DNA from 3 places in the Arthrobacter sp. U41 genome. Region 1 is predicted to be linked to each of the others. Evidence: riboswitches for the same ligand, from Rfam matches in the RefSeq annotation. Region 1 holds a riboswitch; each other region holds the start of a gene.
The links. A riboswitch is a leader RNA that binds a small molecule or an ion and turns the genes downstream of it on or off. The one in region 1 is predicted to bind cyclic di-AMP.
Positions count from the first base shown of each region.

Region 2: another riboswitch for cyclic di-AMP. It lies ahead of ASPU41_RS16485 (NlpC/P60 family protein); the one in region 1 lies ahead of ASPU41_RS09475 (NlpC/P60 family protein).
Region 3: another riboswitch for cyclic di-AMP. It lies ahead of ASPU41_RS08885 (hypothetical protein); the one in region 1 lies ahead of ASPU41_RS09475 (NlpC/P60 family protein).

Region 1 covers NZ_CP015732.1:2,046,299-2,053,956, forward strand. Annotated here, with positions in the region: gene ASPU41_RS09470 (M23 family metallopeptidase) at 1-661, shown strand, start outside; cyclic di-AMP (ydaO/yuaA leader) riboswitch at 791-968, shown strand; gene ASPU41_RS09475 (NlpC/P60 family protein) at 1,278-2,021, shown strand; gene ASPU41_RS09480 (HNH endonuclease) at 2,244-2,744, shown strand; gene mobA (molybdenum cofactor guanylyltransferase) at 2,809-3,465, shown strand; gene ASPU41_RS09490 (DUF6457 domain-containing protein) at 3,518-3,805, shown strand; gene ASPU41_RS09495 (molybdopterin molybdotransferase MoeA) at 3,802-5,169, shown strand; gene fdhD (formate dehydrogenase accessory sulfurtransferase FdhD) at 5,246-6,121, shown strand; gene ASPU41_RS09505 (alpha-mannosidase) at 6,225-7,658, shown strand, end outside.
Region 2 covers NZ_CP015732.1:3,619,804-3,627,461, reverse strand. Annotated here, with positions in the region: gene ASPU41_RS16515 (multicopper oxidase family protein) at 1-228, opposite strand, end outside; gene ASPU41_RS16510 (cytochrome c biogenesis CcdA family protein) at 270-1,019, opposite strand; gene ASPU41_RS16505 (F510_1955 family glycosylhydrolase) at 1,024-1,905, opposite strand; gene ASPU41_RS16500 (DUF305 domain-containing protein) at 1,981-2,601, opposite strand; gene ASPU41_RS16495 (hypothetical protein) at 2,742-3,212, opposite strand; gene ASPU41_RS23090 (heavy-metal-associated domain-containing protein) at 3,564-3,881, opposite strand; cyclic di-AMP (ydaO/yuaA leader) riboswitch at 4,264-4,442, shown strand; gene ASPU41_RS16485 (NlpC/P60 family protein) at 4,447-5,220, shown strand; gene ASPU41_RS16480 (heavy metal translocating P-type ATPase) at 5,407-7,658, opposite strand, start outside.
Region 3 covers NZ_CP015732.1:1,904,252-1,911,909, reverse strand. Annotated here, with positions in the region: gene ASPU41_RS08895 (response regulator transcription factor) at 312-1,052, shown strand; gene ASPU41_RS08890 (sensor histidine kinase) at 1,056-2,690, shown strand; cyclic di-AMP (ydaO/yuaA leader) riboswitch at 2,795-2,953, shown strand; gene ASPU41_RS08885 (hypothetical protein) at 2,952-3,704, shown strand; partial or broken gene ASPU41_RS08880 (hypothetical protein) at 3,742-3,980, opposite strand; gene upp (uracil phosphoribosyltransferase) at 4,076-4,711, opposite strand; gene ASPU41_RS08870 (phosphatase PAP2 family protein) at 4,724-5,596, opposite strand; gene ASPU41_RS08865 (nucleoside deaminase) at 5,658-6,161, shown strand; gene ASPU41_RS08860 (DNA glycosylase AlkZ-like family protein) at 6,204-7,460, opposite strand; gene ASPU41_RS08855 (glycosyltransferase) at 7,465-7,658, opposite strand, start outside.

The sequences.
Region 1 (7,658 bases):
CAGCGGCGTTGGGCAAAAGGCCGGCATTGCCCTGGCCGCCACGGGACTGGTCCTCACCGTCACCGTCCCCGCTACGGGCCCTGTTTTGGCTACCGATGCCGGCTCCGCCTCGGGTTCCATCTCGGCCGCGGTCCAGCCGGACGTCACCGCCGCCGAAGCCAAGATCGACTTCAACCGCACCGCCGTCACCACCCAGGGTGACCCGGACGGAAAGCTCAAGCAGTTGCTGAGCGCCCAGTCCGTCGGCTCGATCACCCGGGCAGCCTCCGCGGGCAGCCTCGGAGCACCCCTTGCCCAGTTGAAAACCGCGTCACCCTTCGGATACCGGGTCAGCCCCATCACCGGAGGCTCCGGGGAGTTCCACCGCGGTCAGGACTACGCCGCCCAGTGCGGCACAGGCATCCTGGCTGCCGCCAGCGGCACCGTTACCTTCACCGGATGGCATCCCTACGGCGGAGGGAACCGGGTCGTGATCGACCACGGCAACGGCCTGGAGACCACGTACAACCACCTGTCCTCAGCCAGCGTCAAGGTGGGCCAGCAGGTCTCCCGGGGCGACGTTGTGGCGCTGAGCGGCACCACGGGCGCCTCCACGGGCTGCCACCTCCATTTTGAGGTCATGGTCAACGGCGAAGTCGTTGACCCGACCGGCTGGCTGTAACAAAGCTGATGGGACGCTCTCGCATTCTCGTGACACTCCGTGATCTGAATGTGACATTGACTCTTAACTGCTGTACCGTTTGACCTACGCCAACTTTTCCGAAGTTGGCGCTCTTGAGTGGATTGCCTAACTCTGCCACCGCTCAAGGTCCTTTCGCATTACATCGTCTGGCAGGGGCGGGGGAACCAATTTTGGTCTTCGCAAGAAGGCCTTGGGGTTAAGTCGCAAAGCTTCCCAGGAAGCAGCGCGGCCGGGTGACTCCCATCCGAATCCGACAGCTCACCTCGTAGGCATTGGGAGAGGCTACTTTCGTGTCTTCACGCCACAATGCTGCGCATCACCGCGCTTGCGCGGCTCTTACGAGCCCGCTGAAATCCAACGTCCGTGTCGCCCTTCGTGGTGCCCGGAACGGATTTCGCGCGGCCGACTCAATCTCTGCCGAGTCCGGCCCGCAGGCCAAGCACCTGCACGCAGTTCCCGCTTTTGGCGCGTCTTCGCAGTACACCCTTCGCTAAGTAACCCATTTCGGGGCGATCCGGCGTACCCCCAAGATGCCGGAGCGTCCTCAGCCTGCGCCCAAAAGGCGCGGACCCAGGATCACGAAAGAGAGAACTTAATGACTACTCGTGCAAACGCACGGCACCGCGCCGAGGTCACCAAGACCAACTCGCTGGCCGTCATTGCCAAGGCTGTCGGCGACAACGCCGGCGGCATGGGTCGCCAGGCCGCAGTTATCGCTGCCGCTTCCGGCCTCGTCCTGACCAGCGGTATCGCAGCCAACGCTGCCGAGGCCAACGTCCAGCGGGAATCCACCTCCGCTTCCACGCTCGAAGTCCAGTCGGCCGCCCCGGCGACCATCTCGGCTGCTTCCACCATCGCGATCTCCTACGAGAAGCCGGCTGTCACCACCACCCCGGCCCCCGTTGTCGAGGCCCCGAAGCCGGTCGTCAAGGTCCAGGAAGCCCCCGCGGCGAAGACCGTCACCACCAAGACCGCCAGCACCCAGGTAGGCGCCACCGCGCCCGCCAGCGCCCCGGCCGCGACCATCGCCGCGGCTGCCTACGCCCAGATCGGTGTCGGCCAGGACTGCACCGCACTCGCCACGAACGCCCTGGCTGCTGCGGGCATCAACTACCACGGCTGGCCGGCAGGTTACCTGTCCCTCGGCCGCACCGTGAGCGCCGGAGAGGCACGCTCCGGCGACCTCGCGTACTACCAGAACGGTGGCGCCGGCCTGGCCCACATCGCTGTTTACGTCGGCAACGGCATGGCCGTTCACGGCGGCTGGAACGGCGGGACCACATCCCTGCAGAGCGTCAACGTCGGCTCCGGCCCGGTCTTCATCCGCGTCGGCGGCTAAGACAGCAGCTAAAAGCACCACAAAGGACCCCCGCCACTCGGCGGGGGTCCTTTGCGTTGCCGCAAGATGAACTTCAGCCGGCACAGCCGGCGGCCGGCAAAAAAAGATTCGGTGAAACGGCACCTCCGTGTTTACTCTTGTTTTGTCGATCCATAGCCCGACCATGCAGAGGGCAGCCGGCCCTCGTGCCACTGGCGGGTGCGGCCGTGAAGAGGTATGCGGATGCGCACTCTCGTTCTGAATGCTGGATATGAACCGCTGGCGGTTGTGACCTTCCGCCGGGCGCTCGTCCTTGTGCTGACCGGAAAGGCCAGCGTCGTGGCGGAAGGCGACGATCCTGTCGTCGGGCCGCAGGACGTCCTTGGCCGGCCCTCGGTGATTCTTTTGCACCGTTACATCAGGCCCCGGTACAACACCATAACGGCGGTCAGCCGCCGCGGTGTGCTGCGCCGGGACGGACACCGTTGCGCCTACTGCGGCAAAGCCGCCCACACCATCGATCACATCCAGCCCAAATCCAGGGGCGGTGCGGATTCCTGGGAAAACCTCGTCGCGGCCTGCCTGCGCTGCAACAACGCCAAAGGCGACCACACCCCGGGGGAAATGGGGTGGAAGCTCAGCTTCAGCCCTGCGCCCCCACGGGGAACAACCTGGCAGATCAAGGAGCTGGAGAAGCCGACCCCGGCCTGGGACCCTTTCCTGCTGCCGGAATCAGCTGCCTGAAACGGCCCGCCGCGCCTGGCCATCGGTGCCTGGCCGCCGGCCCGGACCGCGCTAGGCTGGGCCGGTGGAATTTGATGCTGTCATTCTCGCCGGGGGGAGGTCCTCCCGCCTGGGGGGTGTGCCCAAGGGCGGTCTGCTGCACGACGGCGCCACCCTGCTGGAGCGTGCCCTCCGGGCCGCCCGCGGTGCGGCGGCAACCGCCGTCGTCGGGCCCGACCCGGGGAATCTGCCGGAAGGTGTGCTGAGCTGCCGGGAGGACCCGCCGTTTGCCGGACCCGCTGCCGCCATCGCGGCAGGACTCGCCGCCCTCGAACGGCACCGGGGCCGGGATCCCCTTCACCGGACTGCCGCCCCCTATACCCTCGTCCTCGCCTGCGACATGCCACGGGCCGGCGCCGCCGTCCGGGCGCTGCTGGAGGCGGCCGCGGAAGGCGCGCCGGAGGACGGGCTGGCGGCGGTGTCCGCCGACGGACGCCGGCAACCCCTGGTGGGTTTATATAACACGGCCGCGCTACAACGCAGGACTGCGGAAGCGGCCCAACGGGGCGCGCTCGAAAATGCCTCGGTATTCGCCCTTCTTGCTAGGCTGGAGGTGCGGGAAGTCAACGTCCCCGCAGGGTCCACGGACGATGTGGATACCTGGGACGATGCCTCCGCATTAGGGGTGACCCGCCCTCCCGGCGGTCATGGCAGCGACAGCCACGACCGCGGCAGCCAGTGATCTGGCGTCCGGCCCGGGACTCCCCAGCTGAACTCGACCTTGGAGGCAAACGGTGAAAAGCCAGGATGAAACATTGGAAGACTGGTGCCGTGCCCTGCTTCAGGCCCTGGAACTGGAAGACGTCGAGGTTGACGTGAACGAGATCCTGGCCCTGGCCGGTGTGGCGGCGCACTCCATTGTGCGCCCTGCCGCTCCCTTGACGACGTTCATCGCCGGCTTCGCGGCAGGCCTGGCCTCCGGCTCCGGACAGGCCACGGATGCCGTCTCGATGCAGGCAGCGATGGGCGTAGCCCGCAAACTCGCCACGGACTACGCAGCCAGCGAAGCCCCCGGGGCATGACACCTGCGCCCCACCGGCACCTTGCACACACCTGGCAGGAAGCCTGGCAGCTGGCCTTCGACTGCGCATCTCCCATCCCCGCCGCCCCTGTCGCCCTCCGCGAGGCCCTGGGACGGACACTCGCCGCGGATGTCGAGGCGCTCGTTGACCTGCCGCACTACGCCTCCTCCGCCATGGACGGCTGGGCCGTCAACGGCAGCGGACCCTGGATCCTCGCGGAACCCGGCCAGCGGCTGGCTCCCCATCAGGCCAGTCCGATCGTCACGGGCGGACTGATTCCTCCCGGGGCGAAGGCCGTGCTCCGCAGCGAAAGCGGCACCATCGGCAGCGATGAGGACGGTCTGCCGGTCCTGCTGCTCGCCGGCGCCGCCAAGCCCGGCGAGCCGCGAAACGGCGAGCACATCCGGAAGGCCGGAGAGGAAGCCGCCGCCGGCGATGTTCTGATCAAAAGCGGTACCCTGCTCAACCCCGCCCACCTGGCCCTCGCGGCCGTCGCCGGCCACGACGCCCTCCCGGTGCTGGGCAAAGCCCTGGTCCGACTGGTGTTCACCGGCTCCGAGGTGGTCACCGCGGGGATTCCGCAGCCGGGGGAAGTGCGGGACACCTTCGGTCCCCAGCTCGCCGGCGTCGTGGAGATGCTCGGGGGAATCTGCGCCGGTGAAACGAAAATTGGCGACAGCTACGCTGAATGGCTCGCGGCGCTCGAGGACACCGACCCGGCGGAGGGCATCGGGGCAGCAGCCGCGGGGCAGTTCCTGGCGCGTTCCGCCGCTGAGCTGCTGCCGGCCGACGTGGTCATCACCACGGGCGGCACCGGTCCGTCCGGCACGGACCACCTGCGGCGTTCGGTCGCCGAGCTCGGCGGACGCCTGCTCATCGACGGTATCGCCATGCGGCCCGGCCATCCGGCCGTCCTCGCTGAACTGCCGGACGGCAGGTTCATCATCGGGCTGCCGGGCAACCCGCTCGCGGCCATGATGGCGTTGTCAACCATCGGGGCCCCGCTCCTGGCGGCGCTGGGGCACCGGAGCCTGCCTCCCGTCACCGAGGTTCCCTGCGGCGCCATGATCGAACCGGACCCCGGCCGGACCCGGCTGATGCCGTTCCGGCTCCTCTACGGTATGGCCTCCCCGGCCCGGCACACCGGCCCGGGCATGATGCGCGGGCTGGCCGCAGCCGACGGCGTCCTGGTGGTCCCGCCGCATGGAGTGCAGCTGGGGGAACTTGTCCCCGCCTTCGCCCTTCCCTGGGGTGCCGCCCTTCCGGACCTCGCCGCGGGGAAGGACAAGCCTGCCCCGAAACGGACCGCCCGGAAGCCCGCCGGTACCGGCGGCTCCGTGGACTGGAGTGAATTGCTGGGGTAGTGCCCGGTCTTGAACGCGCGCTGGCCACCCGGCCAAGTGCTTGCCATGATGGAATTATGTTGGTTAGGAGTACCTGATGGGCCGCGTCACGCAGCGCCGCAAGGTGCACAAATATGTCCTGGACGGATCGCCCCAGGCTCTCGAGTTCCCGGTCCGGCACCGGGAGGACGTACTCGCCGTTGAGGAGCCGCTGGAGATCCGGCTCGACCGCCTTTCCTTCTCCGTCACCATGCGGACCCCGGGGAACGATTTTGACCTGGTGGCGGGCTTCCTCGTCTCCGAAGGCATCATCTGGAGCCCCGAACAGCTCGTTTCGCTGCGGTTTTGCGCGGGGGAGGACGAGGACGGCGTCCAGACCTTCAACGTGGTGGAGGCCCAGCTGAGGCCCGACGTCGTCCGGCCGGACACCGGGCGGAACGTGTTCACCTCCAGCTCCTGCGGCATCTGCGGCACGGATTCCATTGAAGCCGTGCACAAGTCCTCGCATTTCAGCCCGGCAGAGGACCCGCTGATGGTCCCAATCACCACCCTCGCGTCCCTCCCGGACCGGCTCCGGGAAGCCCAGGCCGTCTTCGACGTCACCGGCGGCGTGCATGCCGCCGGCCTGTTCCGGATCGCTGACGACGGTTCCGCCGAACTGCTGTGCGTGCGCGAGGACGTGGGCCGCCACAATGCCGTGGACAAGGTGGTCGGCTGGGCCCTCCGCGAAGGTATGCTGCCGCTGCGCGGAACCGTGCTCCAGGTCTCCGGGCGGGCGTCCTTTGAACTGGTGCAGAAGGCGGCCCTGGCCGGCATCCCCGTCCTGGCCGCGGTCAGCGCGCCGTCGAGCCTGGCTGTCGAACTGGCCGAGGCGAGCGGCATCACGCTGGCCGGGTTCAGCCGCGGCACGTCGCTGAATGTGTATGCGGGCCAGACCCGCGTGGGCGGGGTGCCCGCACCCGTAGGTGGGTAGCGTCCGCCGGATCCCCCTTGGTTTGGGGCCAGCGGCGCCGTAAGTTTTATCCATCGATTGGACGCCTTTCTGCGTCATTCACGCCAGCGCTAAGAGGGACACATTGCACGACGACCGCCGTCTCACGGAAGTCCGGCTTGACCGTTTTGTTCGCGAACGCATCGTCCCCGCGGTCTATCCGCGCAGCGTGCCGCTCACCCTGAGCAGCTGGGATGTCCCGGATGAACCGGTGCCGGCACTGGAGGCTCTCAAGCAGCAGTTCACGCCGCAGGAGCACGGTGCTGCCTGGGGGCGGCCGTGGAGCACCAAATGGTTGCGCCTGCAGGGGCAGGTCCCGGACGCCTGGGGCACGGCGGCGGACACCTCAGTGGAAATCATCGTGGATCTGGGTTTCAGCGGCGACCTTCCCGGCTTTCAATGCGAAGGAATCGCCTGGCGGCCGGACGGTACGATCGTGAAAGCCATCTCCCCGCGCAACCAGTACATCCCGCTGAAGCTCCTGGGCAGCGGGATGTCCGTCGATTTTTACGTGGAGGCGGCCGCCAACCCCGATCTGTCGCAGGGGTGGACCTTCGCAGCCACGCCGTACGGCGACAAAGCGACCTCGGGCAACGAACCCAAATACCGGCTCGGCAGGATCCTCATCGCCGAACTCAACCAGACCGTCTGGGAACTGCAACAGGACATCTGGACCCTCAACGGACTCATGCACGAACTGCCGATGGAACTGCCCCGCCGGCACGAAATCCTGCGCGCGCTGGAACGGATGCTGGACGTCATGGATCCCGATGACGTACCGGGCACGGCAGGCGCGGGACGTGAGGCCCTCGCCGGGGTCCTGGCCCGGCCGGCCTACGCCTCGGCACACCACCTGCTGGCCACCGGACACGCCCACATCGACTCCGCCTGGCTCTGGCCGGTCCGCGAAACCATCCGCAAATGCGCCCGCACCTTCTCCAACGTGGTGGCGCTGATGGACGAGGATCCCGGGTTCGTGTTTTCCTGCTCCTCGGCCCAGCAGCTCGACTGGATCAAGGAGCTGTATCCGGAGCTTTTCGGGCGGATCCGGGAGAAGGTCAAAACCGGCCAGTTTGTCCTCGTGGGCGGCATGTGGGTCGAGTCGGACACCAACATGCCCGGCGGCGAGGCCATTGCCCGCCAGTTCCTGGAGGGAAAGAGCTTTTTCCTGGCCGAATTCGGCGTCGAATGTGAGGAAGCGTGGCTCCCGGACACCTTCGGCTATTCGGCTGCCATGCCGCAGATCGTCAAGTCCGCGGGCAGCAAGTGGTTCCTGACCCAGAAGATCTCCTGGAACCAGGTCAACCGGATGCCGCACCACAGCTTCAACTGGGAAGGCATTGACGGCACCCGGGTCTTCACGCATTTCCCGCCGGTGGACAGCTACAGCTCCGAACTCAGCGGACGGGAGCTCGCCCACGCCGAGCGGAATTACCGGGACCACGGCCGCGGCACCACCTCGCTGGTGCCGTTTGGCTACGGCGACGGCGGCGGCGGACCCACCCGGGAGATGCTGGCG
Region 2 (7,658 bases), 1.6 Mb from region 1:
AGTTGCTTGCAAGGATCCGGTTGTCAGGTTCTGGGTGACGGTCTTGCCGCTGAATGCCCGGCGGGCTTCGTAGTCGGCAACGAGAGGGTCAGTTGGCAGGACCCTCTCCGTGAGGCCTGGGGCGCCCTGGGTGTTGGTGCACGCGGCGAGGGCCGCCGCGGCGGCCGTTGCTACCGACAGGCCCAGGAAGCGGCGCCGGCCCAGGTGGTGATCGGGGTGGTGGTTCATGTGAAGTCCTTCGCGGTGGGGCCCAGTGTCGGGCCGCGGTGTTAGATGGGTGTGAGAAAGGTTCCGGAGAGGTTCTGGAGCTGATAGATCCACGTCACCCAGACCCCGGAAACCATGAGCACGCCCAGGATGATGAGCATGGAGGCTCCGGCGATGTTGACGACCCGGATGTGACGGCGGACGAAAGTCAGGGCTGTGCTGACCCAGTTCAGGCCCAGGGCGGTCAGGGCGAAGGGGATGCCCAGGCCCAGGCAGTAGGCGAATGCCAGCAGCGCTCCGCGTCCTGCACTGCCGGTGGTGACGCTCAGGGACAGGACAGCGCTCAGCGTCGGACCCATGCAGGGCGTCCAGCCGAGTCCGAAGACGACCCCGAGCAGGGGTGCCCCCGCGAGACCTGTCTTGCGGCCGGGGGTGAGCTTTCGGGTCTGTTGCAGCCAGGGGACCAGCCCGAGCAGGGCTGCGCCCATCAGGATCACCACGATGCCGAGGCCGCGCATCAGGGCATCCTGCCAGCGCAGCAGCCAGGACCCGATGGCGCCGAAGGCGGCCCCGTAGAGGGTGAACACCGCGGCGAAACCCAGAACAAAGAGCCCGACGCCGGCCAGGACCCGGCGGCGGTTATGTGGCTGGGTCGGGTCGGTCAGCCCGGAGACGAAGCCCAGATAGCCGGGCACCAAAGGAAGGATGCACGGCGAGAGGAAGGACACCAGTCCTGCAGTCATGGCCAGCGGGATGGCGATGACCAGCGCGCCGGAAGTCACCATGGACGCAAAGTATCCGCCGATGTCCATCGGTTCAGCTGGCGTCGGAGGGCCGGAAAGTGGCCCCGCCGTCCGTGGAGACCACCACTTCGGTGGAGGTGGCGGCCCAAACCCTGGGGTTCCCGTCGGAGCCCTCCGTCGCGGCGACGGCCTGGACCGCACCGCTGATCTGGCCCTTCCTGGTCCAGGTTGCTCCGCCGTCTGCGGAGTAGTGGACGGTGCCGCCGGGTTCGACGCCGACGGCTTCCGTGGCGCTGGCAAATGCGGCGAACTGGATCACCGGCGCGGCCTTGTCCAGCGCCCAGGTGGCACCGCCGTCGGTCGAACGCTGCACGCCGTCCTGGGTGGTGGCGAGGACGGTGTCGCTGAAGGGGTTTCCGGCCAGGGCTGCGGGAATGAAGCCTGCGCCGACTGTTTTCCAGGTGGTGCCGTCGGTGCTGGTGCGCAGGGTCCCGTCGAAGGCCACGATCCCGGATTTGGTGGCGGTGAGCGCATGGAAGTCCGATTCACCCTGACGGGAGAGCTTCTCCCACGTTTTACCGCCGTCGCTGGTTTTGACCAGACCGAGAGGACTGGGAAGGGCTGAGCCAGCGCCGGGGTGTCCGGAAGCGTAGAACACGCCGTCGTCCATGGCAGCCGTGAAGCCCATGAGGTCATTGGTGGGTCCGATTTTCACGGCCAGCTTTTTGGAAACGTCGAACAGGCCCTCGTGCGTTGCCAGCAGTACCTGGCCGGTTTCACCATTGACGCTCAGCCCATGGACGTGGGAACTGGGCCGACCGGTCGCGGTACCTGCTGACGCGGTATTGGACGCAGGGGTTGCAGGCGGGGCGCAGGCTGCCAGGGACAGGACCAGGGCGGCTGCTGCGGCCAGGATCGCCGCCGGGCGACGGCCGGATGTGGGTGGGAAAGACACGGGAACTCCAGGGATCGGAAGGAACAAGGGGCAGTGGGCCGGCCCCTGGGCGGGACCGGCCTCTGAGGATGCCGGCTAGAGAGCGGCCAGCAGGTCCTTCATTTCCTTCAATTGCGCTTCCTGGGAAGTGACGATGCTCTTGCTGAGCTGCACGGCGTCCGGGCTCTTCCCGTCGGTGCTTTCGGTCTGGGCCATCATGACTGCGCCGTCGTGGTGGGTGATCATCTGAGACAGGAAGAGCTTGGCCGCATCGGTCCCCTGCGCGGCGTCCAGTTTCGCCATGTCATCGCCACTCATCATGCCGGACATGCCGCCGCCTGACATGCTGCCGGATATCTGGGAGGATTCCTTCCAGTCGCTGAGCCACGTGGTCAGCTGGTCGATCTCGGGGCCCTGCTCTGCCTTGATCTTTGTGGCCAAAGCACTCACTTTCGGGTCGATGCCCTGCTTCTTGAGCATAATGTCGCTCATTTCCACGGCCTGCGTGTGGTGGGGGATCATTCCCTGCGCGAACATGGTGTCGGCCGCGTTGTGGTTCCCGGTAACCGTCGAGGCGGAGCCTGAGGACATTCCGGAGCTGCCGTGGTTCATGCCCGGCATGCTGCCGCCGCTGGAGTTGTTGGGGCTGGCGGAGCATCCTGCCAGCGCGATGGCAGCGACGAGGGCGGTCGCTGGGATTGTCAGAAATTTTTTCATGAAAAGAGGTCCTTGAAGACATCAACCGACGCGGGGCGCCGTCGTTTGGTGACACGCACGACAATCAGGCCGGAGTTCCCGGCAGGGCGCGTCAGGGTAAGGGCTCATGCGCCGGTCAGAACACGGCGCAGATCAGCCGCTTACGTCCGGCTGATGCAGAGCTGGCCCGGTGAAGGACTTCCCGGAAGGTAGGAGTAGATGGAGCCAGGGGTCGGCGCGGCATCGTCCACGACTGCAAAAGGGGTTTGGCCAGGTGGCGGGGCTGCCAGAGACGCGTTGCCGGGGGACGGGATGCACGACGCATCCATGGCGGACATCATCGCGCACCCGCCAAGATCAACGCATGAGAGTCCCTGGACGGACGTCGTGCCCCCTGATGGTGAACTGTCTATAGCCGGCGCGGCGCCGGGGGCACGGGATGTGTGTTCCGTGGCCGGAGACTGCATCACCTGCGGCATCTCCGCGCCCGGAACGGCGGCCGATGCCGGCATGATGTGGGAGCCGGTCATGATGTGCATGCCGAAGATCCCGGCAATGATGGCCAGCAGACCAGCCAGCAGGCCCGCGCGGCGGAGGAACGACGTAACGCGGCGGGATAAAGCGTCGGTCATGAGGTTCTCCTTCCGTGCGGGTTGACTTCGTTCAAGGGTACCGGGCCGGGCGGGCCGCGGCGTCTGATGGGTTCAACAAACCGGTAAAGGGCTGAGTTTCATCCGGTGCAGCCGCGGGGCATTCGGTACCCCGCCGATTGTGGGACTGACATCATTACGGCACCGACGAGTGGGAGCACGCGACGTTGGCGAAGACCACCCCGGCGGGGGTCGGAGATGGTGTTGTAGCAGGCGTGGATGAGGTAGCCCAAGTTCTGTGGGTTACCTGGCTCCTCGTCAATTGTCGCTCCCCGCAGGCAAACCCTCCTTGAGCACCCGCATTAATGGTTGCCCGTCTCGGCGGCCGCTGAATTAGCTGGTGCTGGCGAGGCTGTATCCGGCGCGGATTACCGCATCCCGGACCGCGGTGAGGGCAACTGTTCCGGCGACGGTCAGACGGGATACTCCGCCGGCGACGAGCTCGACGGTCGCCGACTCCACTCCGTCCACGGCCCTGACCGCGTTTTCAACCGTTTGAACGCAGTGCCCGCAAGTAAGTCCTTCGATCAGGTAGTCCAAGCCCTCGACCGGGGCCAGCGTCTGTGCGCGGGCATCGGGGCCGCAACAGCTGCGGCCAGAGGAATCCGCGGCGGAAAGGGAAAATTCGGTCCGAATATCTGATGTGCACATGTCAGGTCGTTCCTTTGCAGAAAGGCGTGATGGGGATGCTGGGGATGAACGGCTGTAGCGGCCGGCGGGTCCGCGGGCCTGGACAAACCACTTCACTGACAACAAACCAAATATACCCCCAAGGGGTATTTCTTGCAAAGGAAGCGGGCACCGCCACAAGGCAGCGCCACTGGACATGTGCTGGATCCCCGCCGATCCGCGCCGGCCGCAGCAGGATTCCGCGCTCATTTCGACCGTCCCCGGAACCGGCACGGCATCCGGAGCGGGAAGGGGCGGCCGCCGGCCCGCTGTTGTTACCTGAATGTGACATGCCATCAGTTTTACCGTACGGTCGAATCCGTGCCGGATTTCTCCGAAACGGCACTCCCGAGCCGATTGCCTAACTCTGCCGCTGCCCGGGATCCTTTCGCAAAATCGTCCGGCAGAGACGGGGAAACCACATTTTGGCTCGCCTTCGGGCAGGCCTTGGGGTGAAGCCGCGCCCTGCAGTTATGCAGACCGCAGCCGGGTGTCTCCCATCCGAATCCGACAGCTCACCCCGCAGGCATTGGGAGAGGCTCCTTTCATGTCCGCACGCAAAAATCCGGGCCGCCACCGCGCGGTTACCATCCAGACCAGCACCCTCGCGACGATTTCCAAGACCATCGTCGACAACGCCGGCGGGGCGGGACGCCAAGCCGCTGTCATCGCCGCCGCGTCGGGACTCGTTCTGACCAGCGGGATCGCCGCCCAGGCCGCAGAGGCCCCGGCACAGCGGGACTCGGCCCCCGCCTCGACTCTTGAGGTGTCCAGCCAGGCCCCGGCACAGCTCAGCGCTGACTCCAGCGTCCGGATTTCCTTTGAACGCCCCGCCGTCACCACCACCGCGGCGCCGGTCATTGAGGCGCCGAAGCCTGCTGTCCAGGCGCCGAAGCCTGCCCCGGTGGCGGCCCGGGCCGGAGGGGGCGTCCAGACGCAGCCCCGCATCACCGTCCAGCCGCAGGCCGCCACGGCCCCTGCTGCCGCTCCGGCGGCGGGCGGCGTCAACGCCGCAATGGTTTCCGCCGCCTACGCGCAGCTTGGCACGATCCAGGACTGCACGGCCCTGGTGGAAAAGGCCTTGGGGTCTGCAGGTATCCCTGTCGGGGATCTGGCCCCGTTGCAGTTCAAGAGCTACGGAAAGGTCGTCGGTGATGCGCAGCCCGGTGACATGGTCATCCAGCCGGGCCACATCGGCATCTACGTCGGCAACGGCCAGGTCCTCAGCTCCGGCATGAACGGCAAGAACCAGACCGTCGTGCATCCGCTGTCGTGGCTGACCGCCACCGGCCCCGTCACGTTCGTCCGCGCCGGCGCCTAGAAACATGCCACAAGGGCCGGTGAGTTGCTGCCTTGGGGGCAGCAGATCACCGGCCCTTGCGCGTTTGCGGCCCGGGAATACCTGCAGCCGGCTCCGGACGGCATGAGATCCCCTGGAGCCCGGAACAGAGCCTTGCAGTTTGATCGACGGAACTTCCGGTCCTGAGACTTCTCCTCGTTCGCCGGGCTAGCGGACGGCCACCGGCCGGGCGGCCGGCTCGTGCGCTGCCGGATCCTGGATCGTCGTCCCGGCGAAGCGGCGCAGGCGCAGTGAGTTGCTGACAACCAGCACGGAGCTGGCGGCCATCGCGGCGCCGGCGATCATCGGGTTCAGCAGCCCCAACGCGGCGACCGGGATCCCGACGGCGTTGTAGAAGAAAGCCCAGAACAGGTTGGTCTTGATGGTGGCCAGGGTCCGGCGGGACAGCTCGATGGCCTGGGCCACCTGGCCGAGGTCGTTCCCCATCACCGTCAGGTCGGCCGCGGCGATCGCAACATCCGTCCCGCTGCCCATGGCAATGCCCAGGTCAGCCTGCGCCAGGGCTGCGGCGTCGTTGACGCCGTCGCCTGCCATCGCCACGATGGCCCCGGAAGCCTGCAGCTTCCGGACCGCGTCCACTTTGCCTTCCGGCAGAACCCCCGCAAGGACATCCTGGGCCGGGATGCCCACGTCGGCGGCAACGATCGCCGCGACGGCGGCGTTGTCTCCCGTCAGCAGGATGGGCCTGAGCCCCAGCGCTTTGAGTCGGGTGATCGCGGCGGCGGAGCCGTCTTTGACCGTGTCGGTGAGGCTGATGATTCCCGCGGGCCGGCCATCGACCGCGACCCAGATGACAGTGGCGCCGGTTCCTTCCTGTGTTTGCAGGGCCGCGTGATGGTCGGCTGCGAGGATGATGCCGTTGTCCTGAAGCCACCCGGCCCGCCCGACGACCACCCTGCGTCCGTCCACCGTTCCGCGGACGCCTCCGCCGGGTGCGCTCTCGAAGCCGGTGACAGGCATCAGCGGCCCTTCGCCCTTGGCCGCGCGGGCGATGGCTCTTGCGATGGGATGTTCACTCGCGGCTTCGACGGCACCGGCCAGGGCAAGGAGCTCCTCCTTGGCGGGCCCGGAGAACCTGTGGATACCCGCGACGGACAGCCGTCCGGTCGTCACGGTACCGGTTTTGTCCAGCACGATAGTGTCCACGGTCCGGGTGTCTTCAAGGACCTGCGGGCCCTTGATCAGGATGCCCAGCTGGGCACCCCTGCCGGTGCCGGTCAGCAGGGCCGTCGGAGTGGCCAAACCCAGCGCGCAGGGGCAGGCAATGACCAGGACCGCGACCGCGGCGGTAAATGAGGCCTGCGGGTCCGTGGTGGAGAGCATCCACACGGTAAAGGTGACCGCGGCGATGGCGAGGACGATCGGGACGAAGACAGCACTGATCCGGTCCGCGAGGCGGGCGATGGGCGCCTTGCCGCTTTGTGCCTGGCTGACGAGTTTCCCCATCTGGGCCAGTGTTGTTTCGCTGCCGACACGGGTGGCCTTCACGAGCAGTCGGCCGTTGGTGTTGATGGTGGCCCCGGTCACCGTGTCGTCAACGCCGACCTCCACCGGCAGCGACTCCCCTGTGATGAGCGAGGCGTCGACTGCGCTGTGCCCTTCGACGACGAACCCGTCGGTGGCGATTTTTTCCCCCGGGCGGACGAGGAAGACGTCCCCGGGCTGCAGTCGGTCGGCGGCGATCAGAGACTCGACGCCGTCGCGGAGGACGGTGGCTTCCTTGGCTCCGAGATTCAACAGTGCTTTCAGCGCATTGCCTGCGCGTTGTTTGGCGTTGGCTTCAAGGTACCTGCCCAGCAGCAGGAAAGTGGTGACGACGGCGGCGACTTCGAAGTACAGGGTGTGGGCGCTCATCTCCATGCCAGGGTGTTCGGTCAGTGACGGGTCGGTAAACAGCTGCCAGCTGGAGAACAGGAAAGCTGCCCCCACCCCGATGGAGACCAGTGTGTCCATCGTGGAGGCAAGGTGCCGGGCGTTGATGGCCGCGGCTCGGTGGAAAGGCCACGCCGCCCAGGTGACCACGGGCAGGCTGAGGGCAAAGGCCCACCAGCCCCAGTGCGGGAACTGGGCGGCCGGGATCATGGAAATGATGACGACCGGCACGGTGAGGGCACCAGCCAGGAGAAGTCGAGGGCGCAGGGAAGCTGAGGCGGCCGGTGCACTTGGCCCGTCATCGGACAGGTCAGGAACAGCGTCCTCATCGTCCCGCGCCGCACGGTCTGCATCGGGCGCGGCCTTGAGCCGGGCCGTATATCCGGTCGCCGCAACCGTGTCGAGGATCTGCTGGTCGGTAATGGCATCCGGCACCGTGACCTGGGCGGATTCAAGGGGCAGGTTGACGCTGGCCTGGACTCCGTCGAGTTTTCCGAGTTTCCGTTCCACCCGGGCGACACACGAAG
Region 3 (7,658 bases), 140 kb from region 1:
GCAGATCACAATTCTGGCAGGGCGGCCAAAAAACAACACTTCCTTGCGATTGGGCCACCAGCAGGGCGATGGTCGAATATTCTTCGCTACCGGGGGCCTTATCACCGCTTTCATTCACTGTAAATCGGAATGGCAAAACCGTTCGCCTACTTATCAATGGTTGTCTACCGTCCCACAGAGTGGACCCCGCATTCCGGAAAATTGCTGCCCCCGGACCGCTTCGGGGATGCCCAGCTCGCTAGGGTGGGATTCACAGGTGCCGCACAGGATCCCCAAAGGCGCGCCTAACCGTCAGATCGGAGAGTTGTCCCATGGCCACTTCGCACTCCATGACCAACAACCTCCCCCAGCTCACCCATCCGGATGGCTCCCCCATCCGTGCCCTGGTCGTGGACGATGAACCCAGCCTCTCCGAGCTCATGAGCATGGGACTGCGGATGGCGGGCTGGTCGGTTGCCGTCGCCGCAGACGGCCCCGAGGCAGTGAGGCTTGCCAAGGAGTTCCGCCCTGACGTGCTAGTGCTCGACGTGATGCTTCCCGGGTTCGACGGCGTTGAGCTGCTGGGCAGGATCCGCGCCTTCGCGCCGGAGGTGCCGGCCTTGTTCCTGACAGCCAAGGACGCCGTCCAGGACCGGATCACCGGACTGGCTGCCGGCGGGGACGACTACGTGACCAAACCGTTCAGCATGGAGGAAGTGCTGCTGCGGCTGCACCGGCTGGTCCAGCGCTCCGGAGTGGCTGCGATGGACACGGCCGAACTCGTCGTCGGGGATCTCGTCCTGAACATCGACACGCGGGAAGTACGGCGGGCCGGGGAAGAACTCCACCTCACGGCCACCCAGTTCGAGCTGCTGCGCTACCTCATGGAAAACCCGAAGCGAGTCGTCAGCAAAGCCCAGATCCTGGACCGGGTCTGGGACTACGACTTTGGCGGGCAGGCGAACATCGTGGAGCTCTACATCTCCTACCTCCGCAAAAAAGTCGATGCCAACCACCCGCCCATGATCCACACGGTGCGCGGGGCCGGCTACGTCCTGAAACCGGTGGACTGATCCGTGCCCGAACGCTCCGGCGAGATCCGCCCCTCCGGGCCCAACTGGCGCGACCCCTCCACGTGGCACCTGCGCACCCGGCTTGTCCTCGTCACCATGGCCCTGCTCGTGGCGATCTGCGGGGCCGTCGGCGTCGTCAGCTACGCCTCGATGGACTTCTTCCTGACCAGGCAGCTCGACACGCAGCTTGAGCAGGCCGAGGCCCGCGCCCGCGAGTTTGGCCGCTCCGGCCGCTCCGATCCCCTTGAGGCACGGGGCCAGGGCATCGGCACGCTGAACGCGAGGATCCACGACGACTCGGTCCGCAGCGCCGGCTTCCTCGCCGAGGACGCCTCCCGGGAATCCCTCACCGACGAGGATGACGAGGTTCTCCTTGAGCTCACCCCGTGGAGCGAGCCGGTTGACCGGACCCTGTCCGCCGGAGCGTACCGGCTGGTTGCCGCGGAGACCCCGGACGGCGACGTGATCGTGACCGGGCTGCCGCTCGCGGAAAAACAGAACACGCTGGCCTCCCTGGTCTGGACCATGGTGATCGTGTCCGCCGGCGGACTCGTGGTAATCGGCCTGGCCGGCACGGCGCTGATCCGCCGGACCATGAAGCCGCTCGATCAGCTCTCCGAGGTGGCGACGAAGGTCTCCCGGCTCCCGCTCGATGCCGGAGAAGTCGGACTCGCCGTGCGGGTGCCGGCGGCGGCAGCACATCCGGGAACCGAAGTGGGCAGCGTCGGCCATGCCCTGAACCTGATGCTGGACAACGTCTCCAACGCGCTGGAGGCCCGGCAGACGAGCGAGATGAAGGTCCGCCAGTTCGTGGCGGACGCCTCGCATGAGTTGCGCACTCCCCTGACCGCCATCCGCGGCTACACGGAGCTGATGCGGATGACCGAACATTTCACCCCCGACGGCCAGAAGTCCCTCGCCCGCGTGCAGAGCCAGTCCGAACGGATGACCACCCTGGTGGAGGACCTGCTCCTGCTCGCCCGGCTGGACGAGGGCCAGCCGCTGAAGCTCAGCGACGTGGACCTGACCCAACTGGCCGTCGAGACGGTGAGCGACGAGAAGGTGATTGCCCCGGACCGGATCTGGCACCTGGAGCTCCCGGAGGAGCCGGTGGTGGTTCGCGGCGACGCGACCCAGCTCCACCAGGTGCTGGCCAACCTGCTTTCCAACGCGCGAAAGCACACCGGACCCGGCACCACGGTCGTGACCGGAGTGAAGCGCACCGCGGACGGCAGCGCCGTGGTGACCGTGACGGACAACGGCCCGGGCATCGCCCCCGAGTTCGTGGACCGCGTCTTTGCGCGGTTCACGCGTGCGGACGCGTCCCGGAAGAATCCGGTGGCAGCCACGACGGCGGCACACGGACGGCGGCCGCTTCCCCGCCTTCCGCTGCACCCGCCGCGGCCTCCCCTGGCCGCCTCCGAGGCCGCTGCCGCCGCCACGGGTGCATCCTCCGAGGGAACCAGCGGGCTGGGATTGTCCATCGTGCAGTCAATTGTCGCGGCCCATGGCGGGACTGTCAGCGTGACGTCGGTCCCGGGCCGGACGGAGTTCACGGTGCGGCTGCCGGCGGCCCCGCCCGCCGCGGATGCGGCACGGCTGCGGGTCGGTGCGCAAGGCGCCGCCCCGCCGTCGTGATCTCTGTTATCGAAATGTGACTTAGGCGTCCAAGTCCTGTACGGTTTTTAGGGTGCGTCCATCACTGGGGCCGCATATCCGGATGTACGCCAAGCTCTGCCGCCTCCCGGATTCCGCTGCACCAGGCAGAGGCGGGGGACCCAGAGTTCCCGGGCATTTGCATCTTGCGCCCTTGGGGTGAAGCCGACACGTGAATTTCCGTGCGGCCGGGTGACCTCATCCGAACCCGACAGCTAACTCCGCAGGCGTTGAGAGGCGATCATGACTGATTCCAAGCCACAAACGCGCCCCGACGGCGCCGCACATCCGACCCGCACCAAGCCATCGCGCCACCGCGCTCAACCGGCCCAGCCCGCTTCGGCGCTGTCCCGGATTGCCGGCAGCGTAGGCTCCACCGGCCGCCGGGCCCCGGTTGTTCTTGCCGCCTGCACGGTCCTCGTGGGGGCCGGCGCAGCGGGCCAGGCGTCCGAGACAGCCGCCCACAAGGCCAGCGCGGAAGCTTCCACGCAGGCAGCCACGACGGCGGACCCGTTGACGCACCTCGATTTCGAACGCGTCCGGGTCGCTAACCAGGCCGTGATCCCCGCCGGCACCCCCGCGGCCCCCGCGGCCGAGGAGAAGCCTGCCGAAGCACCCGCCCCTGCTCCTGCTCCTGCACCGGCTGCCGCTCCCGCTCCCGAGCCCGCGCCGGCTCCCGTTGCCATCGATGACCCGGCCGGCGCGCAGGCTTACGCGGCCAGCCAGCTTGGCGCCTATGGCTGGGCCCCCGGCCAGATGCAGTGCCTGATGACGCTGTGGACCAAGGAGTCGGACTGGGAGACGACTGCCACCAACCCGAGCAGCGGCGCCTACGGTGTGGTCCAGTCCCTGCCGGCCGAGAAGATGGCCAGCGCGGGCGCGGACTACCGGACCAACTACCGGACCCAGATCAACTGGGGCCTGAACTACGTCAAGGAGCGCTACGGCTCACCGTGCGGCGCCCTGAACTTCCACTACGCCAACAACTGGTACTAACCGCCGGCACGGCCTGCGGCCCCTCCCCCCGGCGCGTCTAGCCGGGTCGGTGGGGGAAGTACTGCACCGCCCACTTGTTGCCGTCGGGATCGGCGAAATAGACGAAATGCCCCCAGCCCTGGACATCCACGCCGCTGACCTCCACGCCGCTGTCCTTGAGCTGCTTGTGGGCCGCTCGTCGAAGTCGGCGTTGAAGCCCACCTTGTTGACGTAGAAATCCTTCGCGCGGTCCACATCGGACACCGGGACAAAGACAAGTTCAAGTTTCCAGTCCATGGGGCTCAGGCTAGTTCCGGGGGGTCTCTTCCGGAAGGAAAATCTCAAGCGTGTGGAACCGGCCCCGAGGGCAGGTTCCGCACCAGGCGGCCGGGTTAGCCGGCCACGCCGTAGAGCCGGTCTCCGGCGTCGCCCAGGCCCGGCACGATGTAGGACTTTTCGTTGAGCTTCTCGTCGATCGAGGCGAGCACAATGGTCACGTTGGCGTCGGCGAGCTCTTCCTCCAGCTTCGCGAGGCCTTCCGGGGCGGCCAGCAGGCAGATGCAGGTGACGTCGGAAGCGCCGCGCTTGAAGAGGAACTTGATGGCCTCGCGCAGGGTGCCGCCGGTGGCGAGCATGGGGTCCAGGACGAAGATCTGGCGGTCCGTAAGGTCCTCGGGGAGGCGCTCGGCGTACGTGATGATGTCCAGCGTCTCTTCGTCGCGGGCCATCCCCAGGAAACCGACCTCGGCCGTGGGGACCAGCTTGGTCATACCCTCAAGCATGCCCAGTCCGGCGCGCAGGATCGGCACCACCAGCGGGGTGGGCTTGGTGAACGCGGTGCCGATGGTGGTGCTGACCGGGGTCTCGATGGTCACCGGTTCGGTGCGGACTTCGCGGGTTGCCTCGTACGCCAGGAGCGTGACGAGTTCCTCGGTGAGCTGGCGGAAGACCGGGGACGGGGTGTTCTTGTCCCGCAGAACGGTGAGCTTATGGGCGACCAGCGGGTGGTCCACAACGAGAGTGCGCATGGGTCAAAACTATCACCCGGCGGCCGGCGGCCCGCCCGTGGGACCGCGGGCGCCGACGTCGTCCTTGGTGGTGGCACCGCTCCCCGCGGCGTCCGCCCCCTCGCTGCCGGCGGCGCTGCCCGCCGGAGGATCGGCGCGGCCATCGTGGAGGTGCGCCGGGTTATCGAAGGTGGGCGCGGGGCCCGCGTGTTCCCGGTGGCGGATCACATGGAAGAGCCGGTGGGCGAGGATCACGATGCCCAGCCAGGCCAGGCCCAGCAGCCACGCGGCGATGACGTCGGTCATCCAGTGGTGCCCCAGGAAGACCCTGCTCAGGCCCATCGCCAGGACGAAGATCAGTCCCGCCGTGATCACGGCGACGCGTGCCCAGGTCTTTTTCAACTGCAGGCAGGTCAGGTACACCAGCACGCCGATGACCACCGTGGAGTTAAGGGCGTGTCCGCTGGGGAACGACGGAGAGGTCTCGTACGGCGGGACGGCGTTGATGAAATCGGGACGCGCGCGGCCCACGAGGTTCTTGCCGAACGTCGTGGCCGTGATGGACACGGCGGCGGCCCCGCAGACCAGGATGATCGGCCGCCAGGTGCGGTTCACCCAGGTGAGCCACGCGGTGAGGATGCTTGCCAGAATCGGCATGCCGATACTCCCGCCGACGTTCGTGAAGCCGGTGACGGCCACGTTCAGCTCAGGGTTGCGCAGGTCCTCCGCCAGGGCGAGTGCCGGTTTGTCCAGGTTCGCCAATCCAGCCTCGTCCACGACGCTGTCGTACACTTCAGCGCCCAGGAGCGCCAGAACGATCACGATCACGCCGCCCACGAGCATGGTGATCCAGAGGGCCGCGTAAGGGACAACCCACTTGCCCCAGCGATCAGTGAAGGCACTCACTGCTGTCTCCTGACTCCTCTTTGCTGCACAGCTTGCTTAGTACCGAAACTATCATTGAGCCATGACTTCCCCTGAGCCGCGCCATGCCGAATGGATGGGCCTTGCCCTCACCGAGGCGCGTGCCGCGCTGGCCACGGCGGACGTGCCGATCGGCGCCGTCGTCATCGGCCCCAACGGCACCGTGCTCGGCAGCGGGCGCAACGAACGGGAAGCCCTCGGGGACCCGACGGCGCACGCGGAGATGGTGGCCATCCGCGAGGCCGCCGCGCGTCTGCAGGAACTCAGCGCCCGTGGCGGGCAGGCCGGCGACGGCTGGCGTCTGGCCGACTGCACCCTGGTGGTGACGCTGGAGCCCTGCGCCATGTGCGCCGGGGCCGTCGTGCTGGCCCGGATTCCACGGGTGGTCTTCGGCGCGTGGGATGAGAAAGCCGGGGCCGCCGGCTCCGTGTTCGACATCCTCCGCGAGCGCCGGCTCAACCACTGGGTGGAAGTGTACGGCGGGGTCAGGGAGCAGGAGTGCGCGGCGCTGTTGCGGGACTTCTTTGCCGGGCACCGCGGCGCCTGAGCCCAAGGTCATCGCCGGCCCCCTTGCGGCGTCCCTGCCGCGCTAGCTGCCGGAGGCGGAGCCCGCTGCGGCTGCCTCGAGGTTGTCGATCCGCTTTTGCCGGGTGGCCGGTGAGTCGAGGCTGAAGGCCCGGAAATCGCCCAGGTCCTCGCGGATCCAGTCCTCGACCTCGGTGATCCGCCGGGTCACCGCAGGCGTGCGGCCATGGAACAGCCAGGGCACGATCCGTTCCCTGCCGGGATCGTACTGCCACAGCCCGATGATCCGGCCCCGGTCGACGATGGGATGGTCCGGGAGGTCCGCCTGCAGCGCCAGCGAGCCCAGGGCGTGCGTATGCCGGTCCTCCTCGTCCAGCAGGTCGGCGGCATTGCGCCGCAGCAGTGCGAGGGAGTCCGTTCCGGCGAGCAGTTGGATCTGCTCGCCGGCAGGTTCGTGGAACGCGGCGAGCCGTTCGACGTCGTCGGGCAGCATCCACAGCGTCTCCCCGGCGGCGGTGGGAACCTCCACCGCGCCCGCCTCGGCCAGCGACGCCTTGCTCTGGGCGACGGTGAAGGCCGTGAACCACTGCGACTGTTTGAAGGTGGCCCCTCCGGTCCAGCCAAGGTAGCGGCGGATCAGTTCGGTGCGGGCCTCATCCTCGTCCAGCGGGCTCGGCGGCAGGTCCCACAGTTCGTAGGCGTAGCGCTGCTGGTCGAGGCGGCCGTTGGCCGGGACCCGGCGGATCCGCCCCTGGGACTGCAGGATGCCCAGGGCCGTGGGCAGCGTGGTGGTGGCGCCTTTCTTCCTGCCTTCCTCGCCGAGGTTCCGCACGGACTCACCGAGTTCCTCCTTGAGCTGCCGCGGGTCCAGCGGGACGGCGGCTTCGGCGAGCGTATGCAGCACCTGCTCCTCCAGCAGGGCGATTTCGCCGCGGTCCACGCCGAGCCTGCCGACCACCTTGACGGCGTTCTCCGCGGCGTCCCGCCCGAGCTGCAGCGACCAGGCGTAGTCGTCACGGCCCAGGACGTAGGTGCAGCCGCGCGCCGTCGGAAGTTCCAGGATCCGGTGCGCCAGGACGTCGGCGTCCACTTGTTCCCGGCGGATGCCGGCGCGGGCGAAGAGCGTGAGGTAGGGGTTGGCGCCGCCGACGGACCGGGCCCAGCCTCCCCGGGCGAACACCTGTTCCGAGGTGCAGCCGGCCAGCGAGCCGTCCAGGCCCTGTTTGTGCCAGGCCCAGGCGCGGAGCCGTTCCGGGGTGAGGGTCCGGGCAGGCGGCGCGTTCGCCGTCAGGGGCTGCGTGGTCAGGGGCTGGGGCGTCATGGGGTCATTGTCCACCAGCTTGCGCGGCAGGGGAATCTTCCGCGAAGGGCGTTTCCGGCGGGACAGCCGGCGGCTGACCGGCCGGATGACCCGGGTTCAGGGCCTCCAGCACGGTCCGGGCCGTGGCATCCCAGCCGGGCAGACGGTCCCGGGCGTCAACCGCCGCAGCCCGCCAGCGGGCGCGGACTCCCGGATCTC